Regions from separate parts of the Billgrantia tianxiuensis genome, predicted to be linked through region 1. Evidence: predicted binding sites of a transcription regulator. Region 1 holds the regulator's gene; each other region holds the start of a gene.

Region 1 (10,536 bases):
GTGGTGGCCCTGTTCGCTGCGCTCGATGGCCTTCCCGACCTGGCTACCGGCAACGCCCTTGGCTCCAACATCGCCAATATTGGCCTGGTACTGGGGGCCACGGCCCTGGTTCGCCCCATCCCGGTACCCTTTTCCCTGGTACGTCGCGAATTACCGCTACTGCTCGGGGCCACCGGGGTCACCGGTTATGCGCTGGCCAACGGCATTCTGGGTCGCTTCGACGCCCTGATCCTGGTGCTGCTGATGATCTTCAGCGTGTGGTGGCTGGTGCGGGCCGACACTCCCGATACCCCCAACACCATACCGGGCGACGCAATACCGGACATGACGCTCAAGCACGCCCTGCTGTGGGTCGTCCTCACCCTCGTGCTGCTGTCGCTCAGCTCTCGCGCCCTGGTGTGGGGAGCCAGCGAACTGGCCCGAGGGTTGGGCATCAGCGAACTGGTGATCGGCCTCACCGTGGTTGCCGTGGGCACCAGCCTGCCGGAACTGGCCGCCTGTGTGGCCAGCGCCTTGAAACGCCAGCACGACCTGGCGATCGGCAACGTGATCGGTTCCAACCTCTTCAACCTGCTGGCCGTACTGCCGATACCTGCCGTGCTGGCGCCCGGCGCACCACATCCGGACGCCGCCGGACGGGACTACCGTGTCATGCTGCTGCTGACCCTGGCCATGGCCATCCTGTTGCTGTGGCAACGCCAAGGCCGTCTAGGCCGGGTCGCCGGCGCTGCCTTTCTTGCCACCTACGCCGCTTATCTCGTCTGGCTCGGACTCAGCGGCGGTGCCACCCTTGAGTGAAACCTCACATCAGGCAACAATCATCGTCATGACCGCAGACCAATCCTCCTCACCCGCCCCTTCCGCCCAGGATTCCTCGGCGTTGCGCGACAGCGCCCGTCGCACGCTGCAAGTCGAGGAACAGGCCATCGCCGCGCTCGCCGACCGGCTCGACAGCCACTTCGATCGCGCTTGCGAACTGATGCTCGCCTGCCAGGGGCGCGTCGTGGTGACCGGCATGGGCAAGTCGGGCCATATCGCCGGCAAGATCGCTGCCACCCTCGCCAGCACCGGCACCCCGGCTTTCTTCGTCCATCCCGGCGAAGCCAGCCACGGCGACTTGGGGATGATCACGCCAGGCGACGTGGTGCTGGCACTTTCTAACTCCGGCGAAACGGCTGAGGTAACGGCGCTCCTGCCGCTGCTCAAGCGCATCGGCACGCCACTGATCAGCATGACCGGGCGCCCCGACTCGACGCTAGCCCGCCACGCCGACGCCCATCTCGACGCCGGCGTGGCGCGCGAAGCCTGTCCGCTGGATCTGGCACCAACGGCCTCGACCACGGCCGCTCTGGCCTTGGGTGATGCTCTGGCGGTGGCACTGCTCGAGGCACGCGGCTTTACCGCCGAGGATTTCGCTCTCTCGCACCCCGGCGGCAGCCTGGGCAAGCGTCTGTTGCTGCGGGTCAGCGACCTGATGCATCAAGGCGAGCGACTGCCGCGGGTACCGCTGGGCAGCCCCCTGCGCGACGCCCTGCTCGAGATCACCCGACAAGGGCTCGGCTTTACCTGCGTTGTCGATGAGCAGAATCGACTGATCGGTGTCTATACCGACGGCGATCTGCGCCGCACGCTCGATCAGCACCAGGACCTCAGCAAGCTGACAGTGGACGACGTCATGACCCGCCCCGGCAAACGCATTGCCCCCGACGTGCTGGCCGCCGAGGCGGTGCGCATGATGGAGGACAACCTGATAACGGCGTTGGCCGTCGTCGACGAAGAGGGCCACCCCATCGGAGCCCTGCACATGCACGATCTGCTGCGAAGCGGCGTGATCTGACATCACCCTGACCAAGGAGAGCCCATGGCTCTGGCCACCTCTACTATCGATCCACGCCTTCTCGACCGCCTGCGCAGGATTCGTCTGCTGGCGCTGGACGTGGATGGCATCCTCACTGACGGCCGCCTCTACTTCCAATCCGACGGCGTCGAAATCAAGGCATTCCATACTCAGGACGGCCTGGGCATCAAGCTGCTGCGTCGCGCCGGCCTCCAGGTGGCTTTTCTCACCGGACGCGAGTCGCCCATGGTCAGCCATCGCGCCGCGGCCCTCGGTGTCGACCATGTCTTCCAGAGCTGTGAAGACAAGCTCGCCATCCTGCGCGAGCTATGCCAGCGCAAGGGAATCGAACTTGAGCAAGTCGCCTACTGTGGCGACGACCTGCCCGATCTGGCCCCCATCCAGCGCGCCGGCATCGGCATCACCGTTCCCGGCGCTCCGTCCTATATCCGCGCCCTGGCGGACCATGTCACCGAACGCAGCGGTGGACATGGCGCGGTGCGCGAGATTTGCGACATGCTGCTCGAGGCCCAGGGGCATCGCGACGCCCTGATCGACACCTACCTCCACGGCAAGCGCTGAGGCCACCTGGATATGCTGCGCCGGTTGCCGCGCCCCTCATTTCGTGTCTGGCTTTTCCTGCTGCTGGTCGCCCTGGGCGGCTTAATCGCCTGGCTGGACCCTTGGCAAGCGCCGGCGCCGGGCCCGGTGCCCACGGACGAAGCCGGCGAGCCTGACTACTACCTGGAGCAGGCGCAACTGACCCGCTTCGATGCCAGCGGCAGGGCTCATCAACGCCTGGAGAGCCCTAGATTGGTACACACGCCTCATGACGACGTCACCCGCGCCGTCACGCCGCTGGCCCACCTGATCGACCGCGAGGGCCGACTGTGGATCGCCAACGCCACCGAAGGACGGCTCGGCCCCAGCGGCAACCCGCTGACGCTCACTGGCGAGGCTCGACTCCTTGCCCCCGAGGAGCGCTGGCAGCTCGACACCGATATCCTGCACTTCGACTCCAACGTAGGACACGCCTGGAGCGATACGCCCGCCCTGCTGCAGCAACCGCCGCAGCGCATGCGCGGCGAGCGCTTCGATGCCTGGATCCATGACAACCGGGCGCGTTTGACCGACAATGTGCGCGGCCACCACCCCCGGAAGGGGCCCAGCCGGGGCAGGCCGCCGAAGCCGTCAACCTAGAGGATTTCACGCCATGAAGCGATGCAAGCTCCCAACCGCCCGAACGCTGCTCACCCTGGCGCTGGTTGGCATGGCGTGGGTAGCCGGCTCGGCCATGGCGCAGCAGCGCGATGCCGACCAGCCCATCGAAGTGGAGGCCGACCGGCTCGACCTGGACGACCGTGCCGGCACGGCGGTCTACACCGGCGATGTCGATATTCGCCAGGGCAGCATGCGCCTGACCGGCGACCGGGTGGAGTTCCAACGCAATGCTGCCGGCGAACTCTCGCGTGCCACGGCACGCGGCGAACGCGCCTACATCGAACAGCAGCCCGATCCCGAGCAGCCCGTGGTACGCGGCTGGGGGCGCACCATTATCTATCATGTGGCCGAACGACGGGTGGAACTGATCGACCGCGCCGAACTGCACCAGGGCGGCGATACCTTCGACGGCGGCTATCTCGAGTACTTCCTCGATCGCCGCGTCGTCCAGGCCCGTGCCGAAAGCGAAGGCGTCGAGGGGCGCCAGCGTATCCGCATGACCCTGCAGCCGGAGCGCTGAGATGCCAATGAAGACCCTGCATGCCCGGCACCTGGCCAAGAGCTACAAACGCCGCCGCGTGGTACACGACATCAGCCTCTCCATCGAGCAGGGCTGCGTGGTCGGCCTGCTCGGCCCCAACGGGGCCGGCAAGACGACTTCGTTCTACATGATCGTCGGGCTAGTGAAAGCGGATGCTGGCGAAGTCCACATCGATGACCAGGACCTCTCGCACAGCGCGATGCACGAGCGTGCCCAGGCTGGTATCGGCTACCTGCCGCAGGAAGCTTCGATTTTCCGCAAGCTGTCGGTGGCCGACAACATCATGGCCATCCTCGAGACGCGCAAGGACCTCGACCGCCACGGGCGGCACGAGCGGCTCGAACGCCTGCTGGAGGACTTCCACGTCACCCACATTCGCGACAACCTGGGCATGAGCCTGTCCGGCGGCGAACGCCGACGTGTCGAGATCGCCCGCGCCCTGGCCACCGAACCGGCGTTCATTCTGCTCGATGAACCCTTTGCCGGGGTCGACCCGATCTCGGTGGGCGAGATCAAGGGCATCATCCGTCAGCTCAAGGCACGCAACATCGGTGTCCTGATCACCGACCACAACGTTCGCGAAACGCTCGATATCTGCGATTCGGCCTATATCGTCGGCGACGGCCAGATCATCGCCGAAGGGGACGCTGCGGCCATTCTCGCCAACAAGCGGGTACGAGAAGTCTACCTGGGAGAGGATTTCCGGCTCTAAACCCCAACCACCCCGGCAACACTATGATTTAAATTAAAAGTTACTCAAAAGGCATGAATATTGCCGATGGCATGCTTATTGCAGTTATTTCGCTTGCAAGTCATCGCACGCCGGTCTAGGGTAGAGTTTTCCGGCAAATGAGCCCCGTATTCTCATGGCCATGAAAGCATCTTTGCAACTGCGTGTCGGCACCCAGCTGACCATGACTCCCCAGCTGCAGCAGGCCATCGCCCTGCTGCAGCTTTCGACTCTCGACCTGCGCCAGGAGATCCAACAGGCGCTGGAATCCAACCCCATGCTGGAGCTCGACGACGGCTTTGGTGAACAGGCCGTCAGCGAAGCCCAAAGCGAAGACTGGGCCAGCGAAATACCCAACGAGCTGTCGACCGACAGCGACTGGACCGATACCTACCCCGATCATGGCAGCGGCTCGGGTGTCACTGGCGAAGGCCCCGACTTCGAGCGTCAGGCCTCGGAGCAGACCCTGGCCGGACACCTGGTCTGGCAACTGGCGATGACCGACCTGAGCGAGCGCCAGCACATTATCGCCGAGAGCTTGATCGATGCCGTCGATGGTGCCGGTTACCTGGCCCAGACACTGGAGGAGATCCGCGACGGACTGCGCCAGCAGGGCCTCGACGGCCTGACCGTACGGGAAGTCGAGCAGGTATTGCTGCGACTGCAGCAGTTCGAGCCTACCGGGGTATTCTCCCGCGACTTGCGCGAGTGCCTGATGCTGCAGCTAGCCACCCTGCCCGACGACACGCCCCTGCTACCCCAGACCCGCCGCCTGGTGCGCCAGTTTCTCGAAGCCCTGGCCGCCGACGATCGCCGCCTGCTCAAGCGCCGATTGGGGTTGGACGACGAAGCCTTGGACGAGGTCATCGCCCTGGTCCGTTCGCTGAACCCCCGCCCGGGCAGCGCCTATGCCGAGGTCGGCAGCAGCTACGTCACGCCGGATCTGGTTGCCTATCATGACGAGTCCGGCTGGCGTGTCGAGCTGAACGCCGACGCCCTGCCCCGGTTGCGCATCCAACCCGACTACGTTGCCCTGGTGCGCCGCGCCGACAAGAGTCAGGACAATCAGTTTCTCAAGGATCACCTGCAGGAGGCGCGCTGGCTGATGAAGAGCCTGGCGAGCCGCAATGACACCCTGCTACGGGTGGGCCGCGAAATCATGGCGCGCCAGATCGAGTTCCTCGAGCAGGGCGAGGAAGCCATGAAGCCCCTGGTGCTGGCCGATATCGCTCAGGCCGTCGAGATGCATGAGTCGACCATCTCTCGCGTGACCACACAAAAGTTCATCCACACGCCACGCGGTGTGTTCGAACTCAAGTACTTCTTCTCCAGCCATGTCGGCGGCAACGGCGATGGCGACGCCCACTCCAGCACGGCGATTCGCGCCCGCATTCGCAAGCTGATCGCCGATGAGCCGCCACGCAAGCCGCTCTCCGACAGCCGCCTGGTGGAATTGCTCGCAGACGACGGGATTCAGGTGGCACGCCGCACCGTTGCCAAGTATCGTGAGGCCTTGGGGATTCCCTCCTCGAGCGAGCGCAAGCGTTTTCGCTGAGGCCTCCACGTAACGTTGACGCCAGACAATCTCGGCGGCTCGAGGGGGTTTGCAGGGCAGTAAAAAGGGTTACAATCGAGCTACCACCCGAAGGACGAAGGAGCTTGTCATGCAAGTCAACATCACCGGCCATCATGTAGAGCTGACCGATTCACTGCGTGACTACGTGAGCGAGAAGCTGAACCGCGTCCAACGCCACTATGACAACATTACCAACGTGCAGGTCACGCTCTCGATCGAGAAGGAACGCCAACAAGCCGCCTGTACGATACATGCCGCCGGCGCCGACCTGCATGCCGAAGCTTCCGATCCCGACATGTACGCCGCTATCGATGCCTTGACCGACAAGCTCGACCGTCAACTGGTCAAACACAAGGAAAAAGCCCAGGCGCGCGCCCAGGGCGCCGGCATTCGCTGAGTTGCCATGACACTGGAAACCATCCTGCCCCCGGAACGCGCGCTGTTCGACGTTCCGGGAGGCAGCAAGAAGAGGGTGCTGGAGTTCTTCAGCACCTTCATTGCGCAGAACACTCCGAGCCTCGACAGCCAGGAAGTCTTCAGCCGGCTGGTCGGCCGCGAGAGGCTGGGTAGCACTGGCATCGGCAATGGCGTCGCCATTCCCCATGCCCGTAGCCCACACTGCCATAGCCCCGTGGCGGCTTTTCTCAAACTGGCGGAGCCCATCGATTTTGACGCCATCGACGGCGAACCGGTCGATCTCGTCTTCGTACTGCTGGTACCCGAGGAGGCCGACGACACCCACCTGTCGCTGCTGAGCCAGGTGGCCAGCGTGATGAACGATGCCGACACACGTGCACGGCTGCGCAAATGCGAGAGCCAGCGCGAACTCCACGAGCGTCTCATCGAAGCGATACGACGACAGTCCTCGGCCTGAATTTTTCGTTACGCCGTTCGGCCAGCCCCTGATCAGGAGAACCCTCATGCAGCTTGTGATCATCAGCGGCCGTTCCGGCTCTGGCAAATCGATCGCACTGCAAGCGCTCGAGGACATTGGCTACTATGCCATCGACAACCTGCCGGCGATGCTGCTCGGGTCGCTGGTCGATGAGCTACGTAACTCCCCTACGATCCAGACTTCCATCGCCGTCAGCATCGATGCACGCAACCTGCCTCATGCCCTGGAACGTTTCCCGCGGCTGCTGGAAGAGCTGCGCGCCAAGCAGGTCGACTGCCAGATCGTCTACCTGACGACCGATGCCAAGATCCTGCACGAGCGCTACTCCGCCACCCGGCGTCGCCACCCCCTGACCCGTGGCCGCGACATGACCCTGGGTGAAGCCATCGAGTCGGAAGACGCCACGTTGAGCGACATTCGCAACCTGGCAGACCTGATCATCGACACTTCGCGGCTGTCGGTGCACGACCTTCGCGGCCGTATCACCGAGCAGGTGGCCAGCCATCGCGCCGACCAGTTGACCCTGACCGTGGAATCGTTCGGCTTCAAGGGCGGCGTGCCGCTCGATGCCGACATCGTCTTCGATGCGCGCTGCCTGCCCAATCCTTATTGGGACCCCCGCCTGCGCTCAGCCACCGGCAGGGAGCCCAGCATCGTGGAATTCCTGGAGCAGTACCCGCTGGTTCAGCAAATGCTCGACGATATCATCGCCTGGGTCGAACGCTGGCTACCGGCGTATCGCGATTCTCACCGCAGCTACCTTACCGTCGCCATCGGTTGCACCGGTGGCCAGCACCGCTCTGTCTATCTCGCCGAACGTCTCGCGCACCACTTGGCACAGCAGCAGCCGGACGTGCGCCTGCGTCATCGCGAACTCGGTATCCATACGCCGGTCACCGCCACACAGGAGCCGACCGCCGAGACGCCTGACCACAAGGAATCGTAGCGTGCCCTGCCGCAAGCTGATCCTGACCAACAAACGCGGCCTGCACGCTCGCGCTGCCACCAAGCTGGTGCAGTGCTGCCAGCCCTTCAATGCACGTATCATCGTCAGCCGGGGCCCCCAGCAGGCCGATGCCAACAACATCATGGCGTTGCTGATGCTGGGCGCACCCTGCGGCACCGAACTCGAGGTCAGCGCCGCAGGAGAGGATGCCGAAGCGGCCCTGGAGGCCATCGAGGCTCTGTTCGAGGCCCGCTTCGAAGAGGATAACTAGGGGAATGGCTGCGCTCGGCCATGCGGTGTTGAAGCCCTCTTCGCAGTGCCGTCGGGCTTCGCCTGGCCTGGCCATCGCTCGCTCATTCCCGATAACTTAATGGGGAAAGCGTAAAGCGCCCATTCAGCTCATGAGCCGGCCACGGTCATCTCGTCGATCAGCCAACTGCCGGTATGGATACTGCCGCGGGTATCGATGTCGCTGCCCACGCCGACCAGCCCCTTGAACATCGCTTCGAGATTGCCGGCAATGGTGAACTCCTCCACTGGATGCTGGATTTCGCCGTTCTCAACCCAGAAGCCGGCCGCACCGCGGGAGTAGTCGCCGGTGACACCGTTCACCCCCTGCCCCATTAGCTCGGTGACCAGCACGCCTCGACCCATCCGCGAGAGCAGTGCCTCGCGCGACTCGAGCGGGGCCGTGATGCGCAGGTTGCGCGCCCCGCCTGCGTTGCCGGTGGTCTGCATGCCAAGACGCCGCGCGCTGTAGGCCGAGAGCATGTAGCTGGCAAGGCGCCCTGCTTCGATGAAAACGTTGTCGCGAGTCTGCACGCCATCGTTGTCGAACGGCGAGCTGGCCATGGCGCCGCGCTCCATGGGCCGTTCGCCCAAGCTGAACCAGTCGGGAAACAGTGGTTCACCCAACCGGTCGCACAGGAACGACGCTTGGCGATAGAGCGCACCACCGGCTATGGCACTCATCAGGTGGCCGACGAGACCGCTGGCCACGGTGGCATCGAACAGCACCGGCAAGCGCCCAGTGGCCGGCCGCTGCGCGCCCAGGCGACGCAGGGTGCGCTCGGCGGCACGCTTGCCCACTTCCTCTGCGGCCAACAGGTCGCGGGGATTGCGCGCACTGGTGTAATCGTAGTCGCGCTGCATGCCGCCCTCATCTTCGGCGATCAACATGCAGGACAGCGAATGCCGGCTACCACGCTGACTGCCGAGGAAGCCATGACTATTGGCATACACCCGCACCCCCTCGCCACTGGAGAGCGACGCCCCCTCGGACTGGCGGATGCCGGACTCGGCACGCCCGGCCGCTTCACAGGCCAGTGCCAGCTCGACGGCCTGTTCGGTGGAGAGCGACCAGGGGTGGTGCACGTCGAGGTCCGGCAGGTCGGTGGCCATCAACTCGGCATCGGCCAGCCCCGCCGCAGGATCCTCACCGGTATACAGCGCGATGGCCATGGCTTTCTCCACGACCTCACGGATCGAGGCATCGCTGGCATCGGTGGAGGAGGCGCTGCCCTTGTGGCCGCGCAGGTAGACCGTGACGGCAATTCCCTGGTCGCGGGAGAGTTCGACGGACTCCACCTCTCCTTCACGTACGCTGATGCCGATTCCCTGATCGACACTGGCTCCCACTTCGCAGGCATCCGCCCCCAGGTGCTTCGCCAGAAGCAGCGCCTGCTCGGCGCGGGACTCCAGCAGGGCCTGCTGGGCAGCGGCATCGAAAGCCTTGGTCATGTGTGTCTCCCTCATTCACCGGCCAAGCCGGTCCTCGCAAGTGTCACTTCCCGCCGCAAGGCGGCGGCCTGATATACTGCTGCCATTCGGGCCTGTTCGCTGCGCGATGGCCAACCGAATTCCAATCCCTTACCACTTGGATGCGGCATGACCCAGGATATTCCCTCCCCCTCCGACGAAAGACCCAGCAAGTCGCAGCTCAAGCGTGAAATGCATGCGCTGCAGGCACTGGGCGAGCAGATCATCGCCATGACTCCCGCGGAACGTGCCCGCTTCCCGCTTTCCGAGGACATGCTCGCCGCCGTCGAGGAAACCTCCCGCATCCGCTCCACGAGGGGCGCCGGCGCCACATGCAGTACGTGGGCAAGCTGATGCGGCGCGAGGACCTGGAAGCGATCCAGGCCGTGTTCGACGAAATCGAGCAGGAGAACCGTCGCCGCGATCTGGCCTTCCATCGTCTCGAGAAGTGGCGTGACCGGCTGATCGACGAAGGCGACGAGGCCGTGGAGGCCTTCATCGCCGACTATCCCGATGTCGATCGCCAGGCGCTTCGCCAGTTGATCCGCAACGCCAGAAGCGAGCGCGAACGGGGCAAGCCCCCAGCCAACGCCCGCAAACTGTTCCGGCTGATCCGCGATACGGCCGGACTATAGCGCGGCGAGCTACGGGCCTCGGGCAACGAGCAAAGCCCGCAGCCCGCAGCCCGCAGCCCGCAGGATCTACAAGCTTGCGGCCCTCGTAGTGGTCAAGATTGCGTTCCTCCAACGGTGAGCTCATCAAGCTTCAACGTCGGCTGGCCAACCCCCACCGGCACGCCCTGTCCCTCCTTGCCGCATACGCCGATGCCAGTGTCGAGTTCCAGGTCGTGGCCGATCATCGACACCCGCCCCATCGCCTCCGGCCCGTTGCCGATCAGGGTGGCGCCCTTCACCGGCACGGTGATCCTGCCATTCTCAATCAAATAGGCTTCGCTCGCCGAGAACACGAACTTGCCCGAGGTGATGTCCACCTGGCCACCGCCGAAGCTGACCGCATAGATACCACGCTTGA
Region 2 (10,536 bases), 1.8 Mb from region 1:
ACGACCTGCAGCTGGCCGCCGCTCTCTATAACCTGGGCAAGCTTGCATGGAATGACCGCCTGATCGTCACGCCGGCCGAGCAGCTATCGGTCCAGCAGCGAGAGAGTTACCGCCGCTACCCGGCCACCGGCGAAAGCCTGCTGATGGCTCTGGAGCATATGGAGGGAGCGGCCAAGCTGATTCGCCACCACCGCGAGCACTGGAACGGCAGCGGCTTCCCCGACCACCTGCAAGGCGAGGCCATTCCCTACGGTGCCCGCCTGCTGGGACTCGCCGTCGATTTCATCGAGCTGCAGCGCGGCATGATCCTGCCACGCCAGGTGCCTCGCCCCCAGGCGCTGGAGCTGCTACGCAAGTTCTCCGGCCGTATCTACGACCCGGTCCTGTGCCGCGCCTTCATTACGCTATGTCTCGACAAGGCACCAGATCTCGAGAACCATGGCCGGCCGGTGCTGGCATTGGAGACAAGCCAGCTCAAGCCCGGCATGATCCTGGCCCAGGACATTCACTCCATCAGCGGCATACTGCTGCTCCACGAGGGCAAGCAGTTCGACGCGCACCTGATCGACAAGCTGATGCGACTCGAGGAGGTGGAGGACAGGCGCTATACGCTGCTGGTCTATCGCGAGGAGGAGGCCGATGAATGACTCCCTGCAGGAGCAGTTGGATCAGTATCGGCGCAGAGTGGCACATCTCGAAGCCCGCCTGACCGGATTGCTCGACAGTATTACCGACGGCTTCATCACGGTAGACCGCCATTGGCACTGCAACTACATCAACCAGGCGGCCCAGCGGATCATCGGGCGACCCTGCGAGGAGCTGCTCGACCAAGCACTGTGGAAGATCTTCCCCCACTCCAAGGGCTCACTCTTCGAAACCGAGTTTCGCCGCGCCATCGACGACATGGTGTCGGTGGCCTTCGAGGCGCATTACGTCGCCCTCGACCTGTGGCTGGAGGTGCACGCCTACCCCTCCGAGGAGGGGCTGGCGATCTATTTCCAGGACATCGGCCGGCGCAAGCGAACCGAGGAGCGGCTGCGCATCCTCGAGCGCAGCATCGAGTCCAGCGTCAATGGGGTCGTCATTACCGACGCTCGCGCGCAGGACTGCCCCATCGTCTATGTCAACGCTGCCTTCGAGCGTATTACCGGGTATTCCCGTGACGAGGTGATGGGGCGCAACTGCCGCTTCCTGCAGGGGGAGCACCCCGAGCCGGCCATACGGCAACGCATTCGCAGCGAGCTGGAAGCTCAACGGGACATCCATGTCACCCTATGCAATTACCGCAGGAACGGCACGCCATTCTGGAACGACCTGCATATCTCGCCGGTATTCGACGAGCAGCAGGAAATCAGCCATTTCATCGGCATTCTCAACGACATCTCGGCCCAGCGTGAATACGAATCGCGGCTGGCCTACCATGCCGATCACGATGCCCTGACCGGCCTGGTCAACCGCTCGATGCTGGAGCGACGGCTGCACCAGAGCTGCATCCCACCGCAGGGTCCTCCCCGGCGTACCGCCCTGCTTTACATCGACCTGGACGATTTCCAATCGATCAACGACAGTCTCGGCCACGACCTGGGCGACCATGTTCTCGTCGAAGTGGCCGCCAGGCTGGTTCAGCAGGTGCGCCGCAGCGATACCGTGGCCCGCTTCGGCGGCGATGCCTTCGTCGTGCTGCTGCCCGAACCGGACGACGTGACGAGCATCGTCGAACGCCTGCTGGCGGTCATCGCCAGCCCCTACTGCTTCGAGGGCCGGGAACTGCACCTCACCGCCAGCATCGGCATCGCCACCTACGACGGCAACGGCCCGCCTGCTCAGCTGATCCAGCAGGCCGACCTCGCCATGTACCAGGCAAAGCGCCGGGGACACAATACCTATCACTGGTTCTCGCGTGATCTCAACACCCGGGTCAGTCAGCGTGTGGCGCTGCGCAACGCACTACAACGCGCTATCGACGAGCAGCAGTTCGAATTGCACTACCAGCCCCAGGTCCACGGTACCAGTGGCCGCATCGTCGGGTGCGAGGCGCTGCTGCGCTGGCACCATCCAGAGCGCGGCTTCATTCCCCCCTCCGAGTTCATCGGTCTCGCCGAGGACACCGGACAGATCGTCGCCATCAACGACTGGGTAGTACGCACCGCCTGTCGCGACAACCGCCGGCTCAACGACCTGGGGCTGGGCGAGTATCCCATGGCGGTCAACATCTCGCCGATGCAGTTCCACCGCAGCGGATTCGTCGAAGGCATCCTGGAAATGCTGGAAGATGCCGGGCTGCCCCAGCCCTGCTGGAACTGGAACTGACCGAGAACATCATGCTCGAGAGCACCGACAAGGCCATCGAGACCCTGCATACGCTGCGCCGCCACGGTATCGGCGTGGTGATCGACGATTTCGGCACCGGCTACTCCAGCTTGAGCTACCTGAAGCACTTGCCCATCGACAAGATCAAGATCGACCGCTCCTTCATCAGCGACGTGATCAGCGATCATCGCGATGCTGCCATCGTCCAGGGCATCATCACCATGGCCAGCCACCTGCAGCTCAAGGTCATCGCCGAAGGCGTCGAGACCCAGGCGCACTATGCCTATCTCAGCAAGCACATGTGCGACCTGTTCCAGGGCTTCTATTTCGCGCGCCCCATGCCTTTCGAGGAACTGCTGCCCTTCCTCAAGGATCACCATGAAGCAGCCCGCGATCTTCGCCCGGATGGACACGGCGTCACCTCGCCAGCGATCCTGCTGGTCGACGACGAGGCCAATATCCTGCACGCCCTGACCCGGACCCTGCGCCGCGACGGCTATCGCATCCTGACGGCCGATGGTGCGAGCCAAGCGTTCGAATTGCTGGCCACCCAGGAGGTCACACTGGTCATCAGCGACCAGCGCATGCCGGAGATGAATGGCACGGAATTCCTCAAACGCGTGAAAGTGCTCTATCCGCAAACCCTTCAGATCATCCTGTCGGGCTATACCGACCTCAAGACCGTTACCGAGGCAGTCAACGAAGGCGGGATCTACAAGTTCCTCACCAAGCCCTGGGACGACGAGGAGCTGCGGCTCATCGTGCAGCAGGCCGTCCGTGAGGCCGCACTTCAAGGCGCCAGGAGCCGACGGCAGGCACGCAACGATGACGACGACGAGGCCTGACCGTCACTTGCCCTGTCCTTGTCCCAGCACCTTTACCTCATCGCCCAGCACATCCTCCACGTAGAGCATCTGCACGGCCACCACCGCCACCACCGCCAGCGGCGCGGAGAGAATCACCCCCGCCACTCCGGCTACCGCGGCACCGGCCAGCTGCACGATGACGGTATAGGCGGGGGGCAGACGCACCATGCCCTTGGCGGCAAGAGGCATCACCAGGTTGGACTCCAGCGTCTCCACCACGAAATAGAGCACCACGGCATACAGCGCCAGCTGCGGCGACTCAAGCAGGGCAATCAGTATGGTGGGGATGGCACCGATGATCGGACCCAAGTAGGGAATGAAGGTGAACAATCCGGCGACCAGGCCCAGCGCACCGGCCATCGGCACCCCCAGGAAGGCCAGCCCTATCGCCACCGACACTCCCACGAAGACCATCGATACCAGCCGGCTCAGCAGCCATAGGCGCAACGCCCGGCCCTGCATGCACAACACCTGCTGCAGACGCTCGCGATGAGCGGGAGGACAAAGTACCACCACATTGCCGACGTACTTGGTGGGGCTGAGCACCAGGTAGAAGCCGATCAGAAGGATCAGGAAGAAACTGGCAATGGCGCCGAAAGTGGTGGAGAAGAAACCGGTGAAGTGATCGATGACCGGCTGGCCGAGGAGCTGAGCCGGCTCCTCCACCTCGGCCATTACCGCCTCGATGCCGGGCAGCTCGCGCAGGTTGGTCACTAGCTGCTGGAAGGCCTGGGGGAGTTCCGTGATCAACTGCGGCAACTGCTCCCCGAGGCGCGGGCCGATCAATGCCCCCAACCCAACCAGCAGCAGGCAGATCGTCAGCAGCGCCAGCGCAAGGGCCCACGGTCGCGTGAGCGGCAGGTAACGCTGGCACAGACGCACCACACCATCGATCGCCACGGCAAAGAGCACACCGGCGAACACCAGCAACAGCACGTCGAGCAGTTGAGCGGCGAAGTAGAGCAGAATCGCCACCAAGCTGGCGATTCCGACCACGATCAGAACGCGCCGGGAGAACCGGGAAACCGTTTCGACGCCACTCTCCTTGTTGGCCATGTCTGCTCCTTGTCGCTTGCGGCGGGATCCGCCCGCGCCATTCCGGGCGCCTGTGGCCTAGCCTAGCAGATGCTTCAGGCATGGCCCGGTTGCCAGGAACTTCGTCAGCTATGCTGCCTCTATGGAGCAACCCCAGGACCAGACGCGCACATCGAACGCAACCAGGGAGGTTCAGCGATGACTGCCGACAGCAAGCGCAAGCCACAGGGCTACGATCGCCTCAAGCAGCACCAGGGCAAAGGCTATTCGGGAATGAAAGTCGGTCGCTCGCACAAGTGGTATTACGACCAGGGCGAGTGGCGCGAGCGCAAGATCACCCCCGACGAATGGGAAATCTCCTACCAGACCACCAAGCGGCGGGCGGCTCGCGCTCCCGAGGAGTCAGGCGCCCCCATCGGTACGGAGTACAACTGGCTGATCGTATCCCACCAGCGCGTCGACAAGCTCGACGCCAACAGCTACACGACCTGCATGGAGGGCAAGAAATTCAAGGTGGCCCACAAGCGTGCCAGCAGCGCGGCCTGGAACGTCAGTGAGCGAACCCAGCGCAAGAAGGTGATCGAGTATCTCGAGCAGATGATCGAGGAACTCAAGGCAGCCGACGCCGCCGAGCCGCTCCCCTTCAGCGTGGGCGAGCACGAACACGTGTATGGGCTCAACCTGCGCACCAAGGCCGAGCTGCTCGACATGGCGAAGGAGTACGGACTCTCCGGTACTTCCAAGATGAAGCGGGAAGAGTTGCTGGAAGCCGTGAAGGAGCGGATCGCGCAGCAGGGAAATAGCCGTAGCGACAACGGCAGAGACAGAGACAGCGCTAACGACAGCGCCGAGTTCGACAAGCGACAGCCGGACGGCGATGCAACGGAGCTCGAAGCGAAAAGCAAGGACGAGCTATACCGGCTGGCCAGCGAGCGTAGTATCGGCGGCCGCTCGAGCATGAACAAGACACAGCTCGTGCATGCCCTCGCCGCTCGCCGCCAGCGCCCCGGCTCGGGCTCGCGGGCCTAGTTCATAGGACTAGTTCGTGGGATTAGCCGTGGTATTGCCTTGCGCGATCGCGGTTCGCGCCGGGCTGGTCGCCACCATGCGTACCACGCTGCCCACCACGATCAGGCAGGGCGAAGGCAGTGGCGAGGCGGCCAGCTTCTCCGGCATGTCGGCCAGGGTGCCCACCAGCGAGGCCTGCTCGGGCAGGCTGGCGTTGGCCACCAGCATGATCGGCCAGTCGTCGGGCAGCCCATTGCGGCGCAGCCCGGCACAGATGGCCTCGACCTTGGTCAGGCCCATGTAGAAGATCAGCGTCTCGTCCTGGCGCGCCAAGGTGGCCCAGTCGGGCTCGCCGTCCTTGCGGCACAGTTGGGCGGTAATGAAACGCAACTGCTGGGAATGGGCGCGGTCGGTCAGCGGGATACCCATGCCGGCGGCGGCGGCCGAAGCGGCGGTGATACCGGGCACGATCTCGGCCTCTATCCCGGCTTCGGCCAACGCGGCGAGTTCCTCGCCCATGCGCCCGAACACGCCGGGGTCGCCGCCCTTGAGCCGCACCACCGACTTGCCCTCCCGCGCCAGCTTCACCAGCAAAGCGCCGATCTCGGCCTGGGGCACGCTGTGGTGGCCACGCTCCTTGCCCACGTAGTAGCGCTCGTGGCCGGCGGGAATCAGCGCCAGCACATCGTCGCCCACCAGGCGGTCATAGACCACCGCCTCGGCCTGCTGCAGCAGGCGCGCGGCCTTGAGCGTGAGCAGCTCGACATCGCCGCTGCCCGCCCCCACCAGATAGACCCGGCCGGCGCGACACTCGCCGTCCAGGGTCAGGGTGGGCGCCTCGACGCGCGTGGAACGGCCGAACGGCGAACGCACGATATGACCCAGGCCGTGCAGCCGCGAGAACGCCGCCTGCCCCAACGCCCGGGGCCGCTGCGCCCAACGCCACAGCTCAGGCGACAGCAGTGATTTCAATTGGCTCAGCGCTCGCATGGGCCTTCTCCTCTTCGATCAACGATTTCAGCTCGGGAACGCAACTTCCGCACTGGGTGCCGCAGGCCAGCCTGGCGCCCAACGCCTCGACGCTGTCATCGCCTTCACGGATAGCCTCTAGGATAGCGCGTTGGCCCACCTGATGGCAGCTGCACACCACCGGCCCCTGATTGGCGGCGCCGTCGTCGCAGCCAGCCAGCAGCCGACGGCGATGCTGCGCCGAGAGCCCCACACCGGCTCTGGCCTCCTCGAAGCGAGCGTCGAGCCAGGCCAGGTTGGGCAGCTCTACCGGCGGTCCCGCCATCAGCCACCAGCGCAGGCGTCCCGCGGCATCCACTCCGGCGGCACGTAGCCTTCCGGTAGCCGGATCGGTGCACCACAGCGTCGGCGCCACCGGCAGCGTCGCCTCGAGCCAGGTCAGCCAGTCGCGCTGCGCCGCTTTTTTCGCAACCCCGCCGCAGGCGCTCTCGCCACCGGCCAACTGCCAGCGCTGGCAGCCGTGCAGCGGAATGCGCGCCCAGTAGCGGCTCTCGTCGCACCAGCTCGATTCCGCCACGCCCAGGTCGTCGGCCACCAGCAGGGTGGCCTCCCACTCCACCGCCAGCGGGGCCAGCGCCACCGCGCCGTGCTTCGATTCCGGCTGGCCGGAGACCGGATCGAGATGCGCTTCGAGCAGCGTCCCCATGCGCGCCGTGCCGCTGAAATAGCCGCTCCAGTGCATCGGTACGAACACCTCGCCGCGACGTTGTCCGCGCGACAGCCGCACCCGGCCGACATAGTCGCCACCCGCTCCCTCCAGGCGCGCCAGGCCATGCTCCGCCACGCCCCATTCGGCGGCATCTTCCGGGGTGAGTTCGATGAACGGCTCGGCGCGGTGATTCATCAGCCGCGGCGCACGGCCGGTGCGTGTCATGGTGTGCCACTGATCGCGCACGCGCCCGGTATTGAGCCGCAGCGGACGGGCCGCGTCCAATGCCTGGGCCGGCGGGCGCGGACGTACCGGCAGCAGCCGCGCGCGGCCGCCCGGCGTGGCGAAGCGGCCATCGGTAAACAGCCGCGCGGTGCCGTGGGGGGCCCCGGCGTTGACCGGCCACTGGATCGGCGCCAGGGCATCGTAGGCGTCGCGGTCGAGCCCGGCCAGGCCAGAGATATCGAACAGCCGGCGGCTCTCACCCGGGCCCTCACCGTTCTCGAAGCCCGAGAGCCGGGCGTGCTCGTCGAAGATCTCGCACGGATGGGTATAGGCGAACGCCTCGCCGAAGCCCAGCCGCTTGGCCACCTCGCAGACGATCCACCAGTCGTGCCGGGCCTCCCCAGGCGGAGGCAGGATGCCGCGCTGGCGCGAGATGCGCCGCTCGGAATTGGTCACGGTGCCGTTCTTCTCCGACCAGCTCGAGGCCGGCAGCACGATATCGGCATAGGGCAGCAGGTCGGCGTTGGCCATGCACTCGGAGACGATCACCAGCGGGCATTTCTCCAGCGCCGCACGCACCCGGTCGGCCCGCGGCAGGCTCACCGCCGGGTTGGTGGCCATGATCCACAGCGCCTGCACCTCGCCGCGCTCGATCGCCTCGAACAGTGCCACCGCCTTATGGCCGGGCGCCTCGGGCAGGCACGGCACCAGCCGCTCAGTGGCCCAGAAGCGCGTGACCCGGTCTCGCGCGCCGGGTGTGTCGTAGTCCATATGAGCGGCCAACTGGTTGGCCAGCCCGCCCACCTCGCGCCCGCCCATGGCGTTGGGCTGGCCGGTGATCGAGAAAGGTCCCGCCCCCGGCAGGCCGATCTTGCCGCCGGCCAGGTGGCAGTTGATGATGGCGTTGCCCTTGTCGGTGCCGCTGCTCGACTGGTTCACCCCCTGGGAGAACAGCGTGACCACATGCAGGTGGCTGGCGAACCAGTAGAAGAAGGTCTCCAGGCGCTCGGCATCGACATCGCAGTCGGCGGCGATGGCCTCCACAGCGGCATCCTGCTCCCGCGCCGCGGCAAGCGCCTCTTCGAAGCCCTGGGTATGCGCCTCCAGGTAGACCCGGTCGAGCTTGTTGCGCTTCGCCATCCACGCCAGCAGCCCGGTGAACAGGCGCGCATCGCTGCCCGGCTTGAGCCCCAGGTAAAGGTCGGCGATCTCGCAGGTATCGGTGACCCGTGGGTCGATCACCACCACCCGCAGCAGCGGGTTGCGCTGCTTGGCCACCTTCAGCCGCTGATAGAGCACCGGATGGTTCCAGGCCAGGTTGGAGCCCACCAGCACCACCAGCTCGGCCTCTTCGAGATCCTCATAGCTGCATGGCACAGCGTCGGCGCCGAAGGCACGCTTGTGGGCCGCCACCGCCGAGGCCATGCACAGCCGCGAGTTGGTATCCAGGTGCGGCGTACCGAGAAAGCCCTTGAATAGCTTATTGGCGACGTAATAGTCCTCGGTGAGCAGCTGCCCGGAGAGGTAGGCGGCCAGCGCCTGCGGCCCGTGGGCCGCCCGTACCGCCGCCAGCCGCTCGGCGACGGCCTCCAGCGCCGTATTCCAATCGGTCTCGACGCCGTCAACCCGCGGCCGGGTCAGGCGGCCATGATGGCCCAACGTCTCGTGCAGCGCCGAACCCTTCACGCATAACCGGCCGAAGTTGGCCGGATGCTCCGGGTCGCCCTGCACCTCGACGATCCGCTCGTTCTCGACGCTGGCCAGCACGCCACAGCCGACGCCGCAGTAGGGGCAGGTGGTTCGGGCCTCGCGCATGTCGATCTCCTGTCTGGTCTTGGCGAAACGACGACGCCCGCCAACGGCCGCCCCCGAAGGGTGGCGTTGGCGGGCGTCGTTGCCGCTTGGGGCACCGCATGGCGCCCTCTAGAGAGTATTGACCCGTAGCAAGCAGGAAGCGTGCCATCCACCGAAGAACGAGCGGGTATCAGGCAGATGCTCCTTCGTTCCTGACGCCCCTCCATGCTGCTTTGCACCATTTCCCCACGGCCGGTTCCGCCCTTGCACCAGACTGGTGCCAGTGAGCGAATCAGGCTCGCTCGCCACCAGCCAGTAGCACGCCAAATGCCCCACTGTCCGCGACGGAGTATCAGTTGGAACGTTTCTTGCATCGTGTTTCGCAAGAAGTACCACAGGAGCCGCTAGGCTCTTGCGCCAATGCAAAGGCGCGACACAGAGCGAGACCCTATGCCATCACCATCACCTCTGAACATTCTGTTGGTCGACGATGAGGTAGTGCGTGCCGCCATGGTCGAGGAAGCGCTGATGGCCGAGGGTCACCGGGTCATCTGCCGGCTGACGAGCCCGGCCAGCCTCAACGAGATGGTCGAGCGCCACCAGCCCGACGTGGTGATCATCGACATGGAGAGCCCCGACCGCGACACGCTGGAAAGCATGGCCCTGCTCAACCGCGAAAACCCTCGTCCGGTGGTGTTCTTCGCCGACCAACACGACTCCGACACGCTGCAGGCCGCGCTCAAGGCCGGCGTCAGCGCCTATGTGGTCGACGGCCTGGTGCCGGAGCGTGTGGAGGCCATCGTCGAGGTCGCCATCGCCCGCTTCGACGCCTTCCACAGCATGCGCCAGGAACTCGACAAGGCGCGCAACCAGCTCGCCGAGCGCAAGCGCATCGAACGCGCCAAGGGCCTGTTGATGAAGCACCAGAGCTGCGATGAGGAGCAGGCCTACCGCATGCTGCGCAAGCTCGCCATGGATCGCGGCCAGCGTATCGCCGAGGTCGCCGACAGCGTCATTGACATACTCGACCGCCTGAATCCGACCCTGGCATCGCCCCAGGGGCGACCCGACCAACGGGGATCCCGCTCATGAGCCACCCGCAACACCATGCCGCCAGCCCCGAACTCGAGCGTCTCACCCTCGGCTTCGTGCCGCTGCTCGACGCCGCTCTGTTGATCGTCGCCCGCGAGCAGGGCTGCTTTGCCGCCCAAGGCCTCGAGGTCAGTCTTTCGCGGGAGAACGCCTGGAGCACCCTGCGCGACAAGGTCGCTGCCGGCTTGCTCGACGGCGCCCAAATGCTCGCCCCCATGCCGCTGGCCATGAGCCTGGGGCTGGGCCGCGCCCCCTGCGAAACGCTTGCGCCGACGCTGCTCTCGCGCAACGGCAATACCATCACGCTCTCCACGTCGCTGTGTCAGGCCAGCGGCGCCGCGCTAGCAACAGACCCAGGCACCAGCGCCCTGGCACTGGGCGACTGGCTGCGCGGGCCGGGCAGCGGCAAACGCCCACGCTTGGCCATGGTCTACCCCTACTCCTGCCAGCACTACCAGCTGCGCGAATGGCTGACCCTGGGCGACATCGCCCCCGACCGCGACGTGGAACTGGTCGCCCTGCCACCGC
Region 3 (10,536 bases), 1.6 Mb from region 1:
TGGCCATCTTCGGCCCGGGTGTGTTGGCGGGGATTCTGGCCATCATGTTTCGCTCGGTGGGCTTCATCGGCAAGCTGATGGGCGAGGCGATCGAGGAGATCGACCGTCGGCCGGTGGAGGCCATGGAAGCCACCGGCGCTTCCAAGGCCAAGGTGATCGCCTATGCCATCGTGCCGCAGGTGATGCCGGCCTTCTTCGCCATCGTCATCCTGCGCTGGGATATCAACATCCGCGAGTCGACGGTACTTGGGTTGGTCGGTGCCGGTGGTATCGGAGTGATCCTGCAAGGGGCCATCGACACCTTCGCCTGGCCCACGGTGGCCACCATCCTGATCGCCATCATCGTGCTGGTACTGATCGGCGAAGCGGTGACGGGACTGCTGCGGCGCAAGGTGCTCTAGACAAGAGCTCTAGACAAGGGGCTTGAGGGACAGCCGGTTGACCTTCCTGGCGGCCCTTGCCATGTTGAAGTCGAGAGCCCGCCGCGGGCGTTCCCATATACTGCATCAAGGAGAGGCTATGACAACGTATATCGTGGTCGCCGATGCCGCTCGGGCGCGCGTGTTCACTCGCGATGCGCTCAAGCTCGAGGAAAAGGAAAGTCTGGTGCACGCCGAAGGGCGCCTGCACGAGGGCGATCTGGTCACCGGTACCACGGGAAGCGTCGACGAGTCGACATCCCATACGCGACGTGCCAGCCGCGGCGACAGCGTCGCCCTGGATCATGAGGCGGAGATCTTCGCCAAGCAGATTGCCGAGCGCATCTACAAGGCGCGGGTCGACAACAGCATGGACAAACTGATCCTGGTGGCCCCGCCGCGTTTTCTGGGCGTGCTACGCGACAAGCTCGATGGACCCACCACCAAGCTGATCATCCACACCCTGGACAAGGATCTGTCCAAGGCGCCGCTGAACGATATCCAGGAAGCCGTCAGCGATATGCGCTGAGCGAGCCACGACTTCCGCTCAAGGCGTGGGCGTTCTTGCCGATAAGGTAGGCATGGCTGTGAAGTTTACTTCGCTGCAACATGCTTCCCCTTTCAGCGAGAGCGCCCAATGCATCTCAAATCGATCCGTCAATTCGTGGTCCTGCTGGCCGGACCCTGCCTGTTGGCCGTGGTCGTGGCCCTGGTCGTCTATGGTCTGTTCTCCTCGGCACGTACCCAGCAGACCGTCGAAACCCATACCCGGGAACTGCTCGAGGGAGCGATCGACGAACGCCTGGCGGTGCTGGCCGATGCCGAGGCTGGCCGTATCCAGCGTGAACTCGAACACGCGCTGACCCTGGCCACCCAACTGGCCGACACCAATGCGCTGATGGGCCAGCAGGACGCCAGCGGACGTCGCGCCCTGTCCTTGAGCCGCCGCGAGCTCTCCAACCTGGTGCGTCAGAGCGTGGTCGAAAATCCCTCGTTGCTAGACGCCTTCATCGGCTGGGAGCCCGATGCCTTCGGCCGCGATGCGCTGTATGCCGACCTCGGCGAAGCCGACGGCTACGACGGCAGCGGTCGCTTCATGCCCTGGTGGTATCGCACTGGAGAGGGCCGCGTCGAGGTGCTGCCACTAGGCGAGACCATGGAGAGCACGACCGTGCTCGCCAGCGGTGTGCGCGAAGGCGAGTATTACCTCTGCCCACGCGAGACGCTCGCACCTTGCATCATCGACCCGGCACCCTACGACTATGGCGGTGAGACGCTGCTGGTTACCTCGTTCAACGTGCCGATCGTCGTCGATGGCGCGTTTCGTGGTGTCGCCGGGGTCGACCTGGCACTCGACTTCATCCAGGCACTGCTGCTCGAGGCCAACCAGTCGCTCTACGGCGGGGCGGGCGAAATGGCGCTGGTGGCGGGGCGCGGTGGCCTGGTGGCCCATACCGGCGATGCCGACCGGCTCGGTGCGGCAGCCAGCGAGACTTTCGACGCCGAGGTGCTCGGTGCCATCGAACAAGCCCGCGAACGGGGCGAGAGTGTCAGTCTGGCGCGGGCCGGCATGCTGGAGCGTTATCAGCCGTTCACCATTGGGGCTAGCGAGATGCCCTGGACGCTGCTGATCCGCCTGCCCGAGACGGCCGTGATGGGTGAGCTGACAACGCTACAGGAGGTGCTGGGCGAGCAGCGGCGCGCCGATACCCTGGGCATGGCGCTGGTCGGCCTGCTGCTGGCGGCACTGGGGCTCGCCGCCCTGTGGTGGGTGGGCACGCGCGTATCCCGGCCGCTGCGCCTGCTGGCCGAGCGCATGCGCGAGATCGCCAGTGGCAATGGCGACCTGACCCAGCGACTGCCGGTGCGCGGGCGTGACGAGAGTGCCGAGCTGGCCACCCAGTTCAATGCCTTCGTCGACAAGATTCACGACGTGCTGATCGACGTGCGCGACAGCAGCGAATCGGTACGCGTGGCGGCCAGCGAGATCGCCAGCGGCGGTGAGGACCTGTCGCGGCGCACCGAGCAGGCCGCTGCCAGCCTGCAACAGACCTCCGCCTCGATGGAGCAGATCTCGGCCACCGTCGAGCACACCTCGGCCTCGTCGCGGGAGGCCAACGGCCTGTCGAAGTCAGCCGCCGAGGTCGCCCAGCGCTCTGGCGACACGGTCGGCCAGGTGGTGGATACCATGCAGGAGATCAGTCGCTCCTCGGAGCAGATCGGCGAGATCGTCAAGGTCATCGACGGCATCGCCTTCCAGACCAATCTGTTGGCGCTCAACGCCTCGGTCGAAGCCGCCCGGGCCGGTGAGCACGGCCGCGGCTTCGCCGTGGTAGCGGGCGAAGTGCGCCAGCTCGCCACACGCAGCGCCGAGGCCTCGCGCGACATTCGCGCGCTGATCGAGGCATCCAGCCAGCGTGTCGTCAACGGCACCGAGCTGGTGAGCCGTGCCGGCGAGAGCATGGGCGAGCTGATGGCCAGCGTGAACCGGGTGGCCAACATGCTCGGCGAGATCAGCATGGCAGCTGGCGAACAGAGCGATGGCATCGGCCAGGTCAGCGTGGCGGTGGCCGACCTCGACCGCACGATCCAGCAGAACGCCGCGCTGGTGGAGGAGTCGACCACCGCCGCCGAGAGGCTCAGCGAGCAGGCTGACCGCCTGGCTCGGGTGGTGGGCGGCTTCCGCCTGCGCGATCGCTGACGGACAGAGGGTAGGAAACTAGAGGGTCAGGACACCGGCGGTAGATCGATCTCGTCGCTGCGCCTGACCCCCTCGGTCATCTGCCGGCACAGGCGCAGGAACTCGCGCATGCCGGTGGCCAGGTACTTGTGACGGTGCCAGATGAAGGCGAACTGGCGGCTCAGGTCGAGTTCCGGCGTGGGAATCGGCACCAGGCTGCCACGCCGGAAGGCATCGCGCAGCGCCAGTTTGGATACGCAGCCAATGCCGAGGCCCGATTCCACCGCTCGCTTGATCCCTTCGGTATGCTCGAGCTCCAGTAGCGTGTTGAAGCGTCCGCGCCGGTGCCGTGCGGCCTGCTCCAGGGTCATGCGGGTGCCCGAGCCCTGCTCGCGCATGATCCAGGCCTCACGCAGCAGTCGGTCGAGTTCCACCGGCCCCTGCCCGGCCAGTGGATGGCGGGGGGAGCAGAACACTGATAGTTCGTCCTCCACCCAGGGCTGGGTGATCACGTCCTCTTCCTCGCAGTGCCCTTCGATGAGCCCCAGGTCGAGCTCGTGCTGACGCACGCGGTCGATGATCTCGCGCGTGTTGCGTACCGCCAAGCGTACCCGGCTCCCCGGGTGGCGCTGCATGAAGTCACTGATCAACAGCGTTGCCAAGTAGTTGCCGATGGTCAGGGTGGCGCCCACGTCGAGCGAGCCGATGCCTTGCTGGCCATGCAGGATCTCCTCGATCTCCTCGGCACGGTCGAGCAGCGCCACTGCCTTGGGCAGCAGCTGGAAGCCCAGCGCATTGAGCCGCAGCCGCTTGCCGACACGGTCGAGCAGCTGGCAGTCGAACTGGCGCTCGAGCTCGGCCAGGGCGGTGCTGGTGGCGGACTGTGACAGGGAGAGTGCCCGTGCGGCACGGGAAACGCTCTCGTGCTGGGCGACGGCGACGAATACCTCGAGCTGGCGCAGGGTGAAGTGCATGAAATGGCTCAAATTTGATCTATATCAGGAGTATAGATAAACGATATCCATACAATCCAATTAACAGATATACCTTGCGCTCTTATAATGCAAGCAAATCGTATTGCCCTGTTCATTATTCGATTAAGGAATATTCAGGAGTCGGCATGAGCAAGTTTGCATTGGAAGACGTTCTCAGCGTCCATCACTGGAACGATACCCTGTTCAGCTTCCGCACCACCCGTGAGCGTAGCCTGCGCTTCAAGAACGGTCAGTTCGTCATGATCGGCCTGGAAGTGGACGGCAAGCCGCTGATGCGTGCTTACTCCATCGCCAGCCCCAACTACGAGGACCACCTCGAGTTCTTCAGCATCAAGGTTCCCGACGGCCCGCTGACCTCGCGCCTGCAGCACCTCAAGGTGGGCGACCAGATCATGGTCAGCCGCAAGCCCACCGGCACCCTGGTCACCGATGACCTGCTGCCGGGACGCAACCTCTATTTCCTCTCTACCGGTACCGGGCTGGCGCCGTTCATGAGCCTGATCCAGGATCCGGAAGTGTACGAGCGCTTCGAGAAGGTGATTCTCGTCCACGGGGTGCGCAGCGTCAGCGAGCTGGCCTATGCCGACTTCATTCAGAAGGAACTGCCGGCCCACGAATACCTGGGTGACGAGATCAAGGAGAAGCTGGTCTATTATCCCACCGTGACTCGCGAAGAGTTCCACACCATGGGCCGCCTCACCGACCACATCCGCAGCGGCAAGCTGTTTGAGGACACCGGTATTGCGCCGATGGACCCCAAGCAGGACCGAGCCATGATCTGCGGCAGCCCGGCGATGCTCGACGAGACCAGCGCGCTGCTCGACGACCTCGGCTTCAACATCTCGCCGCGCATGGGCGAGCCGGGGGACTACGTGATCGAGCGCGCCTTCGTCGAGAAGTGAATCTCAAGCGGTAAGCTTGGAGTAGGAAGAGAAACCCCTGGAGGCCTGGCCTCCGGGTTTTTTGCATGTCCTAAGCTGTCTGGCTTCGAGCTTCTGGCTTATACCGCATCCTTGCCGGTTTCGCCGGTGCGGATGCGAATGACCTGCTCCAGCGGGGTGATGAAGATCTTGCCGTCGCCGATCTTACCGGTATTGGCCACCTGGGTGATGGCGTCGATCACCTGCTCGACGAGGTCGTCGTCGATGGCGATTTCCACCTTCACCTTGGGCAGGAAGTCGACCACGTACTCGGCGCCCCGATACAGCTCGGTGTGACCTTTCTGGCGGCCGAAGCCCTTCACCTCGGTGACGGTGATGCCCTGAACCCCGATCTCCGAGAGCGACTCGCGTACGTCGTCGAGCTTGAACGGCTTGATGATGGCGGTCACCAGTTTCATGGTCTGTTTCCTCATGGTCGGGCAGGGTCCGCAGGTCGGACCCGGATGATACGGGAGCGGTTGGCCTCAAGCATACACCGCCCTTGGCAGGAAGAAAAAAGGCTCCCCGCAGGGAGCCTTTTGACAAGTGGGCCGAGGATCACTCCGCCTGCGGCCGGCCGATCGGGGAACCGGCAGCGTAACCGCCTGACTGCGGGCGCCCACTGCCGCCATAGACCCGGGCGACGCTGAACTCGGGATAGGCCTCCATGCCGCATTCGGCCAGGTCGACCCCTTCGTACTCCTCCTCCTCGCTGACGCGGACGCCCATGATCGCCTTGAGGATCAGCCACACCGCCAGGCTGGCAACGAAGACCCAAGCGAAGATGGCCAGTGCGCCGATGATCTGGACGCCGAAGCCGGTATCGGTCGACAGCGGTACCGCCAGCAGGCCCCAGATACCGACCACGCCGTGCACCGAGATGGCACCGACCGGATCGTCGATCTTCAGCTTGTCGAGGGTGACGATGGAGGCCACCACGATGATGCCGCCGACGGCGCCGATCAGCGTGGCACCCAGAGCGGAGGGCGCCAGCGGCTCGGCGGTGATCGCCACCAGGCCGGCCAGGGCACCGTTCAGCGCCATGGTCAGGTCGGCCTTGCGGAACCACAGCTTGGCCAGAATCAGCGCGGCGATGACGCCACCGGCAGCAGCAGCGTTGGTGTTGACCAGCACCTGGGCCACGTTGTTGGCCGAGGCCACGTCGGAGAGCTTGAGCTCGGAACCGCCGTTGAAACCGAACCAGCCCATCCACAGGATGAAGGTTCCCACGGTGGCCAGCGGCAGGTTGGCGCCGGGGATGGCGTGGATACTGCCATCCTTGCCGTACTTGCCCTTGCGCGGTCCGAGGACCAGCACGCCGGCCAGGGCCGCGGCTGCACCGGCGAGGTGCACGATGCCGGAACCGGCGAAGTCGGAGAAGCCCAGCTCGTCGAGCCAGCCCTCGCCCCAGGTCCAGTAGCCGGATACCGGATAGATGAAACCGGTCATGACCACGGCGAAGGCGAGGAAGGCCCACAGCTTCATGCGCTCGGCCACGGCACCCGAGACGATAGACATGGCGGTGGCGACGAACACCACCTGGAAGAAGAAGTCGGCGCGCATGGAGTAGTAGGGAGCATCGTCGCCGCCGGCGGTGACCGCGTCCACGCTGTTCTCGGCGCCGATGAGCACGCCCAGGTTGGGCAGAATGCCGCCAGCGTCGCTCGAATACATGATGGCGTAGCCCACCAGCAGGTACATGGTGCAGGCGATGGCGAACAGGGCGATGTTCTTGGTCAGGATCTCGGCGGTGTTCTTGGCGCGAACCAGGCCGGCCTCGAGCATCGAGAAGCCGGCGGCCATCCACATCACCAATACGCCGCATATCAGGAAATAGAAGGTGTCGAGCGCGTAGCTCAACTCTGCAAGGTCACTCATGGGAGTTCTCCATCGCTCTTGTTGCTGCTCTTGTCTTGAGGGGAGCCGTTACACGGCCTCGGCGCCGCGTTCGCCGGTACGGATACGAATCACGTCCTCCAGCGGGGTCACGAAGACCTTGCCATCGCCGATCTTGCCGCTGTTGGCGGCGCTGCAGATGGCGTCGAGCACGCTCTCGACGCGGGAGTCGTCCACGGCAACCTCGACCTTCACCTTGGGCAGGAAATCGACCACGTATTCGGCGCCGCGGTAGAGTTCGGTATGGCCCTTCTGGCGGCCGAAACCCTTCACTTCGGTCACGGTGATACCCTGAACGCCGTTGTCGGCCAGCGCCTCGCGAACGTCGTCGAGCTTGAATGGCTTGATGATGGCGGTGATGAGCTTCATCGCGTCTCTCCCTGCTGGAAATAGGGCGGCGGGGGTCGCCAGCCGGCTGTATGCCACCTTATGCGCGGATCGTGCCAATCCTTTTTAACTTTCGCGGAAACATAATGTTGCAGAGCCCTCGCGGCATGTCTTGCGCCGCAATGGCGCAGCCGGCGCTGCCGTTGTGCACCAGCGTGGTGCTGGATCGTGGTGCGGCTGCGCCATGAGGGGGCGAGAGAAGGGAATGCGCCATGGCGGGGCCTTGCGTATGCTGTAGAGCAACATGAGCAGGCCAACAGGAGAAGCGCACCATGGCGAATCAGGACCCCATCAGCCGACTGGCGCAACAGCTGGGCGAACGCCTGCAGGGAGCGGCCCAGGCACCGGAGGAATTCCAGAAGGGCGTGCAGCAGATCGTGCGCGGCGCCTTCGACCGCCTGGAGCTGGTGTCGCGGGAGGACTTCGACATTCTGATGGACGTGCTGCAGCGCACGCGGATTCGTGTCGAGGCGCTGGAGCAGCAGGTAGCGGCGCTGGAGCAGGCGCTGGCGGCTCGCGAGACGCCCGTGACCCAGGCCACCCTTACGCCGCCCGAAAGCAACGGCACGGACGAAACCAGGGCCGACGAAGCCGAGCGCTGAGCCAGCGTGGAGAGCCCGTTGCGGCATAGTGCTAGTATCTAGCCCTTACGCTAATGAACTGCGAGGGACCGCAAGATGCTGGCGATCGTTGCCACGCGGGCCGGCCTGGGGCTGGAAGCGCCCGAGGTACAGGTCGAGGTACATCTGGCCAACGGCCTGCCGGGAATGACCCTGGTGGGCCTGCCCGAGGCCGCCGTCAAGGAGAGCCGCGAGCGGGTGCGCAGCGCCCTGGTCAATGCGGGCTTCGATTTCCCCAACACGCGCAGAATCGTGCTCAACCTGGCGCCCGCCGACCTGCCCAAGGTCGGCGGGCGCTTCGATCTGCCCATCGCGCTGGGTATTCTTATCGCCTCCGGCCAAGTGCCCGGCGAAGCGGTCGAGGGTATCGAAAGCGTGGGCGAGCTGGCGCTGGACGGCCGCCTGCGACCCATCAATGGGGTGCTGCCCCTGGCGCTCGCCGCACGCAAGGCCGGGCGCAAGCTGATCGTGCCCAGGGAGAACGCCGACGAGGCGGCCCTGGCCGGCGACCTGCAGGTCCTGCCGGCCGAGCACCTGCTCGACGTGATGGCGCACCTGCTGGGGCAGAAGCCCATTGCCGCGCACCGCCTCGAGGCTCCTCCCGTTGCCGATAGCCGTGAAGGCGACCTGGCCGAGGTGCGCGGCCAGCACCAGGCCCGGCGCGCGCTGGAGATCGCTGCGGCCGGTTCGCACAACCTGCTCTTTGCGGGGCCCCCGGGAACCGGCAAGACCATGCTGGCGAGCCGCCTGCCCGGCATCCTGCCCGAACTCACCGAGGACGAGGCGCTTGAGGTGGCCGCCATTCGCTCGGTGTGCGGTCTGCCGCTGGCCGAGCAATGGGGGCGCCGGCCCTTTCGCGCCCCGCACCACACCGCCAGCGCCGTGGCCCTGGTCGGCGGTGGCTCCTGGCCGCGACCCGGCGAGATCTCGCTGGCCCACCATGGCGTGCTGTTCCTCGACGAGCTGCCCGAGTTCAGTCGTCACGTACTCGAGGTGATGCGTGAGCCGATGGAGTCGGGCCGCATCCATATCGCTCGCGCCAACCACGAGCGCCGCTTTCCTGCCCGTTTCCAACTGGTGGCAGCGATGAACCCGTGCCCCTGCGGTCACCTCGGCGATCCGCGCCAGGCCTGCCAGTGCACCGCGGCGCAGATCCAGCGCTATCAGTCGCGTCTCTCCGGGCCGCTGCTCGACCGCATCGACCTGCAGATCGAAGTGCCGGCGCTGCCGCCGGAGCAGCTCACCTCACGCGAAGTGGGCGAGAGTTCGGCTGAGGTGCGCGCCCGGGTCATGGCCGCCCGCGAGCGGCAGTACGCCCGCGGTGCGCTCAACGCCCACCTCGGCGGGCGCGAGCTGGAAGCCGCCTGCGCGCTCTCCACGGCGGATCGTGCCTGGCTGGCCGGCGTGCTCGAACGCCTGCGGCTCTCGGCGCGCGCCTACCACCGGGTGCTGCGCGTGGCGCTGACGCTGGCCGATCTTGCCGCCAAGCCGCATCCGGAGCGCGGCGAGCTGATGGAGGCGATCGGGTATCGTCAACTGGATCGGCAATTGAGGCAGAGTTAGTAAGGCTGCGGTCTGGGGGCTACAGCGCGGTGGCGTCGAAGGCGCCCTCGATCTCGGTCTGCCACAGTGCACGCTCGGCGTCGGGACGATAGAGCGACAGGATGAGGCGGTAGGGCAGCAGGTCGCGGTCGGAGAGGGTCAGACGGGGGGCAGTGGCTTCCAGGCGGCTCTCCATGCGCCACTGGTGATCGCCGCCTTCGCCGCTCATGGCGGGGCGCCAGTCGAGCACCTGGGGGCCGTCGCTTGCGCCCAGCAGGGCGCGGGTGAGGCTTTCCAGGAAGCGGTCGCTGTCGATCTCGAGGCTATTGTCCACGTCCGGGGACACCAGCAGCAGTACCTGATCCGCGGGTGGCTGCAGGGCCTCGACCTGCATGACCCGGGCGACGGCACGGTCGCTCAGGTTTTGCAGGGCACGGCGAATGGGGTCGGGTTCGGGGGGCTGGGCGGCACATCCGGCGAGAAACGCCAACAGGGCGAGCAGGGCGAGATGTCTCAGCATCGGGAGAGAGGCTCCTGGGCGATGGTCGAGAGGCCTGGTTCCAACTCGGCCAGAAACTCGTCGAGGGCGGCGAACAGCGTGGTACGAATGGGCTCGGCCTCGTTGACGAGATGATGGCGTGCGTCCGGATGGCGATGAATGCGGGCATTGGGGAATTTGCGCTCGAGCACCGTCAGGTTCCACTCCCAGTCGACGGTGAGGTCCTGCTCCCCCTGCAGGATCAGGGTCGGCAGGTCGCTCGACGGCAGGGCCAGCAGCTGAGGCATCCAACGGCGCATGGCGCTGACCCAGTTGAGCGACAGATGGCCCGGTTGTAGCGGGTCGTGCTCACGCAGGAAGGTGGCAAATTCGGCATCGGTGGAGTTCGCGCCGAAGCGTCGCGGCAGTGTCTCGACGAAGGGGCCCACCAGGGTGTGCAGCCAACCCGCCTGGGGCCAGCCGCACGGGCGCACTAGCGGCGCAAGCAGAGCCAGGCCCGACCAGCGCTCCTCGTCCGGCCGGCTCAGGGCGTCGGTGGCGAGAATGGCGGCGCCGGTGCTCTGGCCGATGCCCAGCCA

Evidence for each region. The regulator sigma-54, encoded in region 1, starts transcription at its own class of promoters, with help from an activator protein. The targets are predictions, from matches to a motif close to TGGCACNNNNNTTGCTNT.
Region 2: EKK97_RS06575 (ANTAR domain-containing response regulator) is a predicted target of sigma-54. The motif match lies at 9,274-9,291, and genes of this name have one in related genera.
Region 3: EKK97_RS22620 (P-II family nitrogen regulator) is a predicted target of sigma-54. The motif match lies at 7,339-7,356, and genes of this name have one in related genera.

What each region holds. Positions count from the first base shown of each region.
Region 1 covers NZ_CP035042.1:3,204,130-3,214,665, forward strand. Annotated here, with positions in the region: gene EKK97_RS15000 (calcium/sodium antiporter) at 1-798, shown strand, start outside; gene EKK97_RS15005 (KpsF/GutQ family sugar-phosphate isomerase) at 827-1,837, shown strand; gene EKK97_RS15010 (KdsC family phosphatase) at 1,862-2,419, shown strand; gene lptC (LPS export ABC transporter periplasmic protein LptC) at 2,432-3,037, shown strand; gene lptA (lipopolysaccharide transport periplasmic protein LptA) at 3,051-3,578, shown strand; gene lptB (LPS export ABC transporter ATP-binding protein) at 3,586-4,311, shown strand; gene EKK97_RS15030 (RNA polymerase factor sigma-54) at 4,466-5,884, shown strand; gene hpf (ribosome hibernation-promoting factor, HPF/YfiA family) at 5,994-6,302, shown strand; gene ptsN (PTS IIA-like nitrogen regulatory protein PtsN) at 6,309-6,779, shown strand; gene rapZ (RNase adapter RapZ) at 6,826-7,746, shown strand; gene EKK97_RS15050 (HPr family phosphocarrier protein) at 7,748-8,017, shown strand; gene pmbA (metalloprotease PmbA) at 8,146-9,486, opposite strand; partial or broken gene yjgA (ribosome biogenesis factor YjgA) at 9,634-10,139, shown strand; gene tldD (metalloprotease TldD) at 10,232-10,536, opposite strand, start outside.
Region 2 covers NZ_CP035042.1:1,383,511-1,394,046, reverse strand. Annotated here, with positions in the region: gene nosR (response regulator c-di-GMP phosphodiesterase, NosR family) at 1-647, shown strand, start outside; partial or broken gene EKK97_RS06600 (putative bifunctional diguanylate cyclase/phosphodiesterase) at 640-2,588, shown strand; gene EKK97_RS24375 (response regulator) at 2,610-3,155, shown strand; gene EKK97_RS06595 (AI-2E family transporter) at 3,159-4,232, opposite strand; gene EKK97_RS06590 (Rho termination factor N-terminal domain-containing protein) at 4,410-5,240, shown strand; gene cobA (uroporphyrinogen-III C-methyltransferase) at 5,250-6,209, opposite strand; gene EKK97_RS06580 (nitrate reductase) at 6,169-8,937, opposite strand; gene EKK97_RS06575 (ANTAR domain-containing response regulator) at 9,367-10,008, shown strand; gene EKK97_RS06570 (CmpA/NrtA family ABC transporter substrate-binding protein) at 10,005-10,536, shown strand, end outside.
Region 3 covers NZ_CP035042.1:4,818,591-4,829,126, reverse strand. Annotated here, with positions in the region: gene phnE (phosphonate ABC transporter, permease protein PhnE) at 1-401, shown strand, start outside; gene EKK97_RS22650 (host attachment protein) at 520-948, shown strand; gene EKK97_RS22645 (methyl-accepting chemotaxis protein) at 1,057-3,120, shown strand; gene EKK97_RS22640 (LysR family transcriptional regulator) at 3,147-4,073, opposite strand; gene EKK97_RS22635 (ferredoxin--NADP reductase) at 4,220-4,996, shown strand; gene glnK (P-II family nitrogen regulator) at 5,095-5,433, opposite strand; gene EKK97_RS22625 (ammonium transporter) at 5,573-6,892, opposite strand; gene EKK97_RS22620 (P-II family nitrogen regulator) at 6,941-7,279, opposite strand; gene EKK97_RS22615 (accessory factor UbiK family protein) at 7,570-7,899, shown strand; gene EKK97_RS22610 (YifB family Mg chelatase-like AAA ATPase) at 7,975-9,480, shown strand; gene EKK97_RS22605 (hypothetical protein) at 9,500-9,979, opposite strand; gene EKK97_RS22600 (alpha/beta hydrolase) at 9,973-10,536, opposite strand, start outside.